DNA from 2 places in the Roseinatronobacter monicus genome. Region 1 is predicted to be linked to the other one. Evidence: riboswitches for the same ligand, from Rfam matches in the RefSeq annotation. Region 1 holds a riboswitch; the other holds the start of a gene.
What was found. Region 1 has a riboswitch for thiamine pyrophosphate ahead of BD293_RS16245 (thiamine ABC transporter substrate-binding protein). Riboswitches for the same ligand answer to the same signal wherever they lie in the genome.
Positions count from the first base shown of each region.

Region 2: another riboswitch for thiamine pyrophosphate. It lies ahead of thiD (bifunctional hydroxymethylpyrimidine kinase/phosphomethylpyrimidine kinase); the one in region 1 lies ahead of BD293_RS16245 (thiamine ABC transporter substrate-binding protein).

Region 1 covers NZ_VFPT01000001.1:3,413,490-3,418,334, forward strand. Annotated here, with positions in the region: gene BD293_RS16240 (thiamine/thiamine pyrophosphate ABC transporter permease ThiP) at 1-564, opposite strand, end outside; gene BD293_RS16245 (thiamine ABC transporter substrate-binding protein) at 561-1,538, opposite strand; TPP riboswitch at 1,582-1,684, opposite strand; gene aroC (chorismate synthase) at 1,777-2,898, shown strand; gene der (ribosome biogenesis GTPase Der) at 3,047-4,498, opposite strand; gene BD293_RS16260 (outer membrane protein assembly factor BamB family protein) at 4,571-4,845, opposite strand, start outside.
Region 2 covers NZ_VFPT01000001.1:787,765-792,609, reverse strand. Annotated here, with positions in the region: gene BD293_RS03520 (thiamine phosphate synthase) at 1-320, opposite strand, end outside; gene BD293_RS03515 (thiazole synthase) at 317-1,078, opposite strand; gene thiS (sulfur carrier protein ThiS) at 1,082-1,279, opposite strand; gene BD293_RS03505 (FAD-dependent oxidoreductase) at 1,269-2,237, opposite strand; gene thiD (bifunctional hydroxymethylpyrimidine kinase/phosphomethylpyrimidine kinase) at 2,230-3,033, opposite strand; TPP riboswitch at 3,089-3,191, opposite strand; tRNA gene BD293_RS03495 (tRNA-Ala) at 3,298-3,373, opposite strand; gene BD293_RS03490 (TIGR02300 family protein) at 3,466-3,774, opposite strand; gene BD293_RS03485 (M48 family metallopeptidase) at 3,934-4,665, shown strand; gene thpR (RNA 2',3'-cyclic phosphodiesterase) at 4,626-4,845, opposite strand, start outside.

The DNA of each region.
Region 1 (4,845 bases):
CAGCATCGGCCATTCCAACTGGCGGAAATTATCCCGTGGCCCAAAGCCCAATGTGGCCCCAAGGCGGAACCGCTCTGCCGGGATCGCAGCCCAGCCTTGCAGCAGAATGCGCGTGGCCAAGGGCAGGTTGTAGAACACATGCGCCAGCACGACGCCATGCAGACCAAATATGTTCAGCCGCGCAAGGCCTAGCCCCTCCAACCCCTGATTGACCAGCCCGGCGCGGCCAAATACTGCCAGCAACCCCAGCACGGCGACCAAGGTGGGCAGGATAAACGGCGCGCCCATCAGCATAATCAGCGCGTCCCGCCCGATGAAACGCCGGCGTGCCAAGGCCCGCGCAATCGGCACGGCCAGCGCAACCGACAGCGCTGCCGATAAAAGGGCCTGAACAAGGGTAAACCGCACCGCCGCCCAATCGGCACCGCGCAAGGCGGTCAGCCCTTCGGCGCGCCAAGCCACAGCCCCAAGCGCACCGAAATTCAGCACCACCAGCCACGCTGCAACGCCCAGACCCGCCAGAATGGCGGCTGCGCGCGCTGTGCGGGCCGGGTCGCGTGTCACCGGGTCATGCCATCCAGCCAATGCGCCAAGGCAGGTGAGCGGCGCGCATCGGCTTCATCCTCGGTCAGGAAAATCGCGGTTTCGGGCAAGGGCAGATCGCGGAACACTTCTGGCCACTCTTCACGCGGCAGGGCCGAAGGGTAGGACCAGTTCGCCGTTGCGATCATCTGCTGAAATTCATCCGACAGGATATAAGCCAAAAAATCGCGCGCAAGCTCTGGCTGTGCGGCCCCTGCCAATATGCCCGCTGCCTCGGCGGTGAAATAATGGCCTTCGTCGAAAATGGCCGCCGCCTTGGTGTCATCATCTTCGTCCATGATGTGATAGGCAGGCGATGTGGTGTAACTCAGCACCATGTCAGCTTCGCCATTGGTGAACATGCCATAAGCTTCGGACCATCCCGCCGTAACGGTGACGGTCTTGGCCGCAAGGTTTTCCCAGATGCCCAACGCATCGTCGCCATACAGCTGATCGACCCAAAGCAGCAGCGCCAGCCCTGCACCGGACGAGCGCGGGTCTTGCCAGATCAACGAGATGTCATCGCGCTCGATCAGTTCGGCAAAACTGGCGGGCGGGGTTTCCAGCCGGGTCTGGTCATAGACGAACGCCACATAGGACCAGTTGAACGGGATGAATATGTCGTCTTCCCATGTGACCGGCACACTCAACGGGGAAAGATCCTGTCCGTGGTCTGCAAACAGCCCGGTCTGACGCGCGCGCAGCAATTCATCCGTGCCAAGCCCGATGATGACATCGCCTTGCAGCCGCGCGCCATCCAGCATCAGGCGTGGCAGGACATCGCCCGTGCGAAATTCCAGCGTGCAATCGCAGCGCGCCTCGAATCCCTCTTTGATGGCAGGGCCCGGCCCCCAGCTTGACCCGAAGTAATCAGGGGCCAGCACGGTCAGGGTATCTGCCTGCGCTGCCCCCGCAAGGGTCAGCGCCGCAATCGTCGCATATAGGGGACGTGTCATTGTTTCTCTCCATCTCTCTTGCGACAGGCGAAGAATGACGCGGGCAGATCGCCCGAACCTTCCCTCCGCCGGTCCGAACCGGTTCAGGTTCAACGGGTTCGCGCATAGCGCATCTCAGCCCTGTAGGGGCACCCCGAGGTAGACCGAGAGTTAATCGCTTTCCGACGCCCGAGCAAGAGCAGTGCTTGAGCCTTAGGCACCTTGCCGCTAAGTGTTTCGCATAAAGGAGTCCGCGCGCATGAGCTTCAACACATTCGGTCATCTGTTCCGCGTCACCACTTGGGGCGAAAGCCACGGACCAGCCCTTGGGGCCACGGTTGACGGGTGCCCACCCGGTGTGGCGCTGGACGCGGGCATGATCCAGCACTGGCTGGACCGGCGCAAACCCGGCCAGAACCGCCACACCACGCAGCGGCGCGAGCCTGACACCGTGGAAATTCTGTCTGGCGTGTATGAAGGGCGCACCACTGGCACGCCGATTCAGTTGATGATCCGCAATGTTGACCAGCGGTCCAAGGATTACGGCAATATTCTGGACACATTCCGCCCCGGCCATGCCGATATTACCTATTTTCAGAAATACGGGCTGCGCGACCCGCGCGGCGGGGGGCGGTCATCCGCACGCGAAACTGCGGCACGCGTAGCGGCGGGCGCGATTGCGCGTGAAGTTCTGAAAACCCTTGCGCCAAATGTCACGATCACCGGCTATATGGTGCAGATGGGGCCACACCAGATTGACCGGTCGCGGTTTGATTTGGCCCAGATTGACCGCAACCCGTTCTGGGTGCCCGATGCGCAAGCGGCAGAAGACTGGGCATCGGCGCTGGACCAGATCCGTAAGGATGGCAATTCCGTCGGCGCCATGATCGAGGTGGTGGCTGCGGGCGTGCCAGCGGGCCTTGGTGCGCCGATCTATGCGAAGCTGGATACCGAACTGGCCGCCGCGATGATGTCGATCAATGCGGTCAAGGGTGTAGAAATCGGCGCAGGCATGGCCGCCGCCAGCCTGACCGGCGTGGAAAACGCCGACGAGATCGAGATGGGCGCAGATGGCCCGCACTACCGCACCAACAAGGCAGGCGGCATTTTGGGCGGTATATCAACGGGTCAGGATGTGGTGGTGCGCTTTGCGATCAAGCCCACATCGTCCATCCACACCCCGCGTGCGTCTGTCACGCGCGCAGGCGAGGCGACCGAGGTTGTCACCAAGGGCCGCCATGACCCCTGCGTGGGCATCCGCGCCGTGCCGGTGGGCGAGGCGATGATGGCCTGTGTTTTGTTGGATCAACTGTTGCTGCACCGTGCCCAGACAGGGGCCACCGGTCCAGTGGCCGAGATCGGGAAGAACGCGCCGGAGTGAGCCGCGCAGCGTCGGTCCGCGGTGCGGCGATCTGCCCATTGTGGTATTGCCCTTGTGGCAGCCAAATCGCCGTGCCGTGGTTGCGGCCCGGCGATGCGCGGCGGGCTCGCGCCCTTGATTCCGCGCATGGGCTTGTTAAAGCAGCGCCCTAGTCCGGCTTGCGCCCCTGCAAATGTTTGCGCAGCTTCGATGGCGGTGCTTTCTTGCGGCCCTTGAACGGGTTTTTATCCGCTTGCGAGCGCATGAATACCCGAATCGGTGTTCCGGGCATGTCGAAATGCTCGCGCAGGCCATTGACCAGATAGCGGGTGTAGCTGGCGGGCAGATCTTCGGGGTTCGAGCACATGATGACGAAACCCGGCGGGCGCGTCTTGGCCTGTGTCGCGTAGCGCAGCTTGATGCGCTTGCCGCCCGGTGCGGGGGGCGGGTGCGCCTCGACCATAGCGCCCAGCCACAGGTTCAGCTTCGCTGTTGAGATGCGGCGGTTCCAGACTTCATGCGCGCGCAAAACCGCGTCGTGCAACCGGTCCAGCCCCTTGCCGGTGATGGCCGACACTGTGACCAGTGGCGCGCCCTTCAGTTGCGGCAGCAGCTTTTCAAACCCGGCGCGCAGGGCTTTCAGCTTGTCCTGCTTATCCTCTTCTAGATCCCACTTATTCACCGCGATCACGACGGCGCGCCCCTCTGTCTCGGCAAAGTCGGCCATGCGCAAATCTTGTTGCTCAAACGGGATGGCGGCATCCAGCAGCACCACCACAACCTCGGCAAAGCGCACAGCGCGCAGGCCATCGGCAACCGACAGCTTTTCCAGCTTGTCGATGACCCGCGCCTTTTTGCGCATGCCTGCGGTATCAAAAATCCGCGTGGGCGTGCCCATCCAGTCCAATGAGACAGAAATCGAATCGCGCGTAATGCCTGCCTCTGGGCCGGTCAGAAGCCGGTCTTCGCCCAGAATCTTGTTGATCAGCGTGGATTTTCCGGCATTGGGCCGGCCAATGACGGCGACTTGCAGCGGGCGCTTGGCGCTGGGGGTGAAATCTTCGGGCGCGTCTTCGCTGACATCAAGGTCTGTCTCGGGCGCATCCACTGCCGCGCGTTCGGCGAATTCATCGGCGACAGGGCGCAGGATGTGATAAAGTTCATCCATCCCTTCGCCATGCTCCGCCGACAGGCGCAACGGCTCGCCCAGACCCAGCGCATAGGCATCCAGCACACCGGATTCGCCAGCACGGCCCTCGGCCTTGTTGGCCCCCAGAATCACATGATCTGCGCGCTTGCGCAAAATCTCGGCGAACATCTCGTCTGTGGGGGTGATGCCGGTGCGGGCATCGACCAGAAACAGGCAGATATCGGCCATGTCGACCGCGCGCTCCGTCAGCCGCCGCATCCGCCCTTGCAGGCTTTCGTCGGTGACTTCTTCCAGCCCTGCCGTGTCGATCACGGTAAAGCGCAGATCGCCCAAGCGCGCATCGCCTTCGCGCAGGTCGCGCGTGACGCCGGGCTGGTCATCAACAAGCGCCAGACGCTTGCCCACCAGACGGTTGAACAAGGTCGATTTCCCGACATTGGGGCGGCCTACAATGGCCAGCGTGAAACTCATGTCTCTCGTGCTCCTGAACGCAAACATGGCCCCGCAACGGGGCCATGCAGTTCCATTACCTGTTTATGGCCTTTAACGATAGGCCGTTAGCTGACCATCGCGTGACACGACATACAGCGTGCCCCCCACAACAATCGGCGCGACAGCCGCGCCCGAGCGCAGCTCTGTTTCGGCCACAAGCGCGCCAGAGGCAGGGTCAAAGCTGCGCAGCGCCCCATCGCCCGATCCGACGATCAAACGCCCGCCTGCCAGAACCGGGCCATAATGCGGATGAATCTCTGCCCGCCTGCGCTCGCGCGTCTCGGTGTAAAGCGACAGCGGAGTGCCCCAGACAAACGCGCCAGAGC
Region 2 (4,845 bases), 2.6 Mb from region 1:
TCAAGCTCGGCATGGTCATGTGTCGACAGGCCCAGCTTCAGCCCCGCGCGCCGGATCGCGGGCAGGTCTGCCGCGTCCAGATCCTCCTGCCCCAGATGCAGCCAGTCGGCCCCTTCCTCAATGGCCAGTTGCCAATGGTCATTGACCACCAGCGCCGCCCCATGCGTCCGCGCCATGGCAAGCCCCACGCGGATGTCCAGCCGCAACGCATCTGGGTCGCGCTCTTTGATGCGCAGTTGCACAAATTTCACGCCAAGGGGCAGCGCCCGTTCCAGCCAGTCAACCGAGTCGAAGATCGGGTAGAATCGCGGCAATGTCATAGCCATGCCTTTCCAATAACAGGGGTCGAGGGGGCGGCCATGTCGCGCGGCTCCATCGGGTCAGCGGCTTGGGCCAGCGCACCCGCTTGCGCCGCCAGCGCGAAGGCCCGCGCCATTGCAACCGGATCACCCGCCTGCGCCACGGCGGTGTTCAGCAGCACCGCGTCAAAGCCCATCTCCATCGCATCGGCGGCATGGCTGGGCAGGCCAAGACCCGCATCAATCACCATCGGCACATCGGGAAAAGCTGCGCGCAGGGTTTTCAGCCCGTAGCGGTTGTTCAACCCAAGGCCAGAGCCGATGGGCGCGCCCCAAGGCATCAGCACTGTCGCGCCTGCCTCCAGCAAGCGCGCGGCCAGAACCTGATCTTCGGTGGTGTAGGGGAACACCTCGAACCCGTCAGCGGCAAGCGCTTCGGTCGCCTCCAACAGCCCGAACGGGTCGGCCTGCAACGTGTCGGCATGTCCGATCACTTCCAGCTTGATCCAGTTCGTCTCGAACATTTCGCGCGCCATCTGCGCCGTAGTGATCGCCTCGCGCGCGCTGTAGCAGCCTGCGGTATTGGGCAGGACATGCACGCCAAGCCCGCGAATGATGTCCCAGAACGCCTGCCCCTGCCCGCCCTCGCGCCGCAAGGACACGGTCGCCACCGATGCACCAGAGCTGCGAAACGCGTCCTCAAGCACAGCAGGGGACGGGTATTGTGCGGTGCCCAGCATCAAGGGGCTGTCCAGACTGACGCCATAAAACTTGCGCATCGCTCAGCCCCCCTGCATCGGCGCCAGCACTTCCAGCCGGTCGCCGTCGCGCAAAACTGTTGTCGGGCGTGCGGCTTTGGGCAGGAATTCACCGTTCAGCGCTGTGGCCACGCGCGCTGTCCCCCAGCCCAGTTCGGATAGCGCCTCAGCCACAGTTGCGGCTGTGAGCTCATGCGCTGTGCCATTGACCTCAATCTTCATAAACCAGTTCCCCTTTAAGTCCTTGCGTCAGAAACGCCACCGCCTGCCGCGCCAAAGCGGGTGCCATCAGATAGCCATGACGGAACAGACCGTTGAGGTGCAAAATACGCCCCTGCACCACCACGCGCGGCACATTATCGGCGAAGGCAGGGCGCAGATCGGTGCCGGTTTCCACCAGTTCCGCCTCAGCAAAACGCGGGTCGAGCGCATAGGCCGCACTCAGCAGTTCCAACACCGCGCGCGCCGAAATCCCGCGCCGGTCGGCACTCTCGATCTGGGTGGCCCCCAGCATATACAGCCCCCCCGCACGCGGCACGATATACAGCGCATGGCGCGGATGCAGCAGCCGGACGGGGCGCGTCAGCGCGATATCGGGCGCATGCAGCACCACCATTTCCCCGCGCACCCCGCGCAGCCCCGACACCGCGGCGGCCATGCCCCGCGCATCCATAACCGGCCCGTCAATATCTTCGGGCCGCACCTCGGCCCGCTCAACCACTATGCCGCGCGCAGACAGCGCCGCGACAAGGTCAGACAGGGCCGCGCGCGGGTCAAGATGGGCCTCGCCCTCAAAGAACAGCGCCTGAGTGGCCGTGCTCAGGTCAGGCTCCAACGTCGCCAGATCAGTGCTGACCAGCCGGTGACCAGATGTGCGGCGCGCAAAGCGGGCCAGTTCGGCGCGGTCACGCTGCAAGGCAACGACCAGCGACCCGCGATATGTGATTTCCGTCACCTCGGCCCAAGCCTGCGCCGCCGCCGCGCCGTGACGCACAATCGCAGCCTCGGCGGTGGCCCCTTCGCAATAGGGTGCCAGCATTCCACCGGCCCACCATGAACAGCCATGCGGGCCGGGCGGGCCGTTGCGGTCCAGAATGCGCGGGGTCAGTCCGGCCTTGCTGCATTCCCAAGCTGCCCACAGCCCGGCCACCCCTGCCCCGATGATGGTCACATCAGTCATGCGCCCAAACCTTGTGAAAATGATGCACAGGGCCATGCCCCGACCCGACCCGCAGATCATCCGCCGCAAGGATCGCGCCTTGCAGATAGGCATGCGCGCGCGCCACCGCCGCCCCCAAGGGCAGGCCTTGCGCAAAACCGGCCGCAATCGCGGCGGACAGCGTACAGCCTGTGCCATGCGTGTTGCGGGTGATATGACGCCGGGCGGTCAAACGGGTGGTCGCACCGCCCTCGATCAGCAGGTCAACACAGATTTCCCCTGTACCATGCCCGCCTTTCATCAACACAGCGTCGGCCCCCATAGCGCGCAGGGCATGGCCTTGCTCGGCCATCTCGGCCTCGGATGTCGCTTGGGTGGTGCCCAAAAGATCCGCCGCCTCGGGCAGATTCGGGGTCACCAATGCGGCCAAGGGCAAAAGCTGCTGGCGCAGCGCCTCCAATGCCTCGGGCGGCAGCAGCCGGTCGCCGGATTTGGCCACCATCACCGGGTCCAGCACAATGGGAACCCCGCGCCCCTGCACGCGCTGCGCGACTGTCGCTATCGCCTCGGGGCCGCCCAGCATCCCCAGCTTGAGCGCGCGCACATCAAGATCATCGAATACCGCATCAATCTGGGCCGTGATCATGGCAGGGGTTGCAGGCTCGACCATCGTGACGGCGCGGGTGTTTTGTGCTGTCAGCGCCGTAATCACCGACGCGCCATAAACGCCCAATGCTGAAAATGTCTTCAAATCGGCCTGAATACCTGCGCCGCCGCCCGAATCAGAGCCTGCGATGGTCAATGCGATGGGAACCAAAATGCCCCTCCTTGCTAATGGGTCCAACGCAAGGATACGGCATGTAGGTGCTATGCACCTGATCGTCACCGTTCCCTACGCCGGTATAATCCGGATCAGGTTCGATGGGTTGGCTCGCGCCTCTCAGCCCCTATGACAGGGCACCCCAACGGTTGTTACGTGTTAGGTAAATCTGATCGGCACGGTTGGCAAGGGGGCATGACCCAAAAGCAAAAGGCCCGCGAGCGCGAGCCTTTCAAACTTGTTTTGCAACATTTTTGAATTTGGTGGAGCCAAGCGGGATCGAACCGCTGACCTCTTGAATGCCATTCAAGCGCTCTCCCAACTGAGCTATGGCCCCACTGTTGCGACGAACCGTGCCGCGATGCCGCCTCATACGAGAGCACGCAGACCAGTGCAACAAAAAAACACCAGCCTGCGGCTCTTGATTACTCAGTCGTCATCATCCGATGCGACATCGGCCAGATCATCCAGCGCGACGGTATCTTCGTCGTCATCTTCCAGCAGTTCATCATCGACTTCGACCGCATCTTCATCGTCAACCAGCAGATCATCCTCTTCCTTGGCAGGGGCTGCCTTGGATTTGAGGGGGGCTGTGGTCACGTCGTCACGACGATCATTGCTGTCGAGTGGAACCACCTTGCCCGTGTAGGGGCTGATGATCGGAGAGTTGTTCAGGTCATAAAACCGTTTGCCGGTTTCAGGGCAGACGCGCTTAACGCCCCATTCTGGATTGGACATCTGCAATTCCTTTATTCGCGTGCCTTCCTTCAAGCTATGCGCCGTGCCATAACTCGACCATGCTGTAAAGGGCTGAGAGGCAGCGCGGGTCATAGGGCTGGCAGTTTTTGCGCCAGATACTGGTATTGTGAACGAAGCCACCTTGGGGAAAGCGGGCATATGCGGGTCGAGAACGGAATCGCCATTTTGCAAGGAACACCCGAGATTGCAGTGGTGTTGCGCCGTTCCGGTCAGGCCCGCAGGCTGAGTTTGCGGGTATCGGGCCTTGACGGGCGGGTCACACTGACACTGCCCAAAAGCCTGCGGTTGCAAGACGCGCTGGAATTCCTGCAAGAGCGCGAAAGCTGGTTGCGCGCCGCAGTCACCCGCGTTCCAGAGATAAGCCCCGTCGGGATCGGCCGCGAAATCATGCTGCATGGCAAGATCGTGCGAATCATGCAAGGGGCCGGCCCACGCCTTGGCGTCGAGGGCGCACAGCTTCTGGTCCCGCCGGACCCGACCGGCACCCGCACCGCGCTGCGCGTCGCCACCTATCTCAAGGCCAGCGCGCGTGCTGCACTCGTGCCCGCCTCTGAACGCTATGCCGCAGCCCTTGGACGGCCCATCGCCGCGATTGCGCTGCGCGACACGCGCTCGCGCTGGGGGTCATGCACGGCACAAGGACGGCTGATGTATTCATGGCGGCTGATCATGGCCCCGCCGGAGGTGCTGCATTATGTCGCCGCCCATGAAGTGGCGCATCTCGAACACATGGACCATTCGCGCAACTTCTGGGCCTGCGTGGCGCAACTGATGCCCGAATATAAGCAACACCGGCACTGGCTGCGCGACAATGGTGCGCTGCTGCACAGCTATTGCTTCACATCGCGCCCCTGCGCGGACAATGGGTAGCGCTCCAACACATCGTATTGCGCACCATCAGCGCGCAGATGCGACCGGAACAGGGCGATTTCACTGACCTCAAACGCCTCGGTGCGAAACGTCGCGTCGCGCGCGACAGCGGCTTCCAGTTCCGCCTGATTGAAACTGCCGGGACGCAAATAGGACAGGGTGACATGCGGGCTGTAGCGC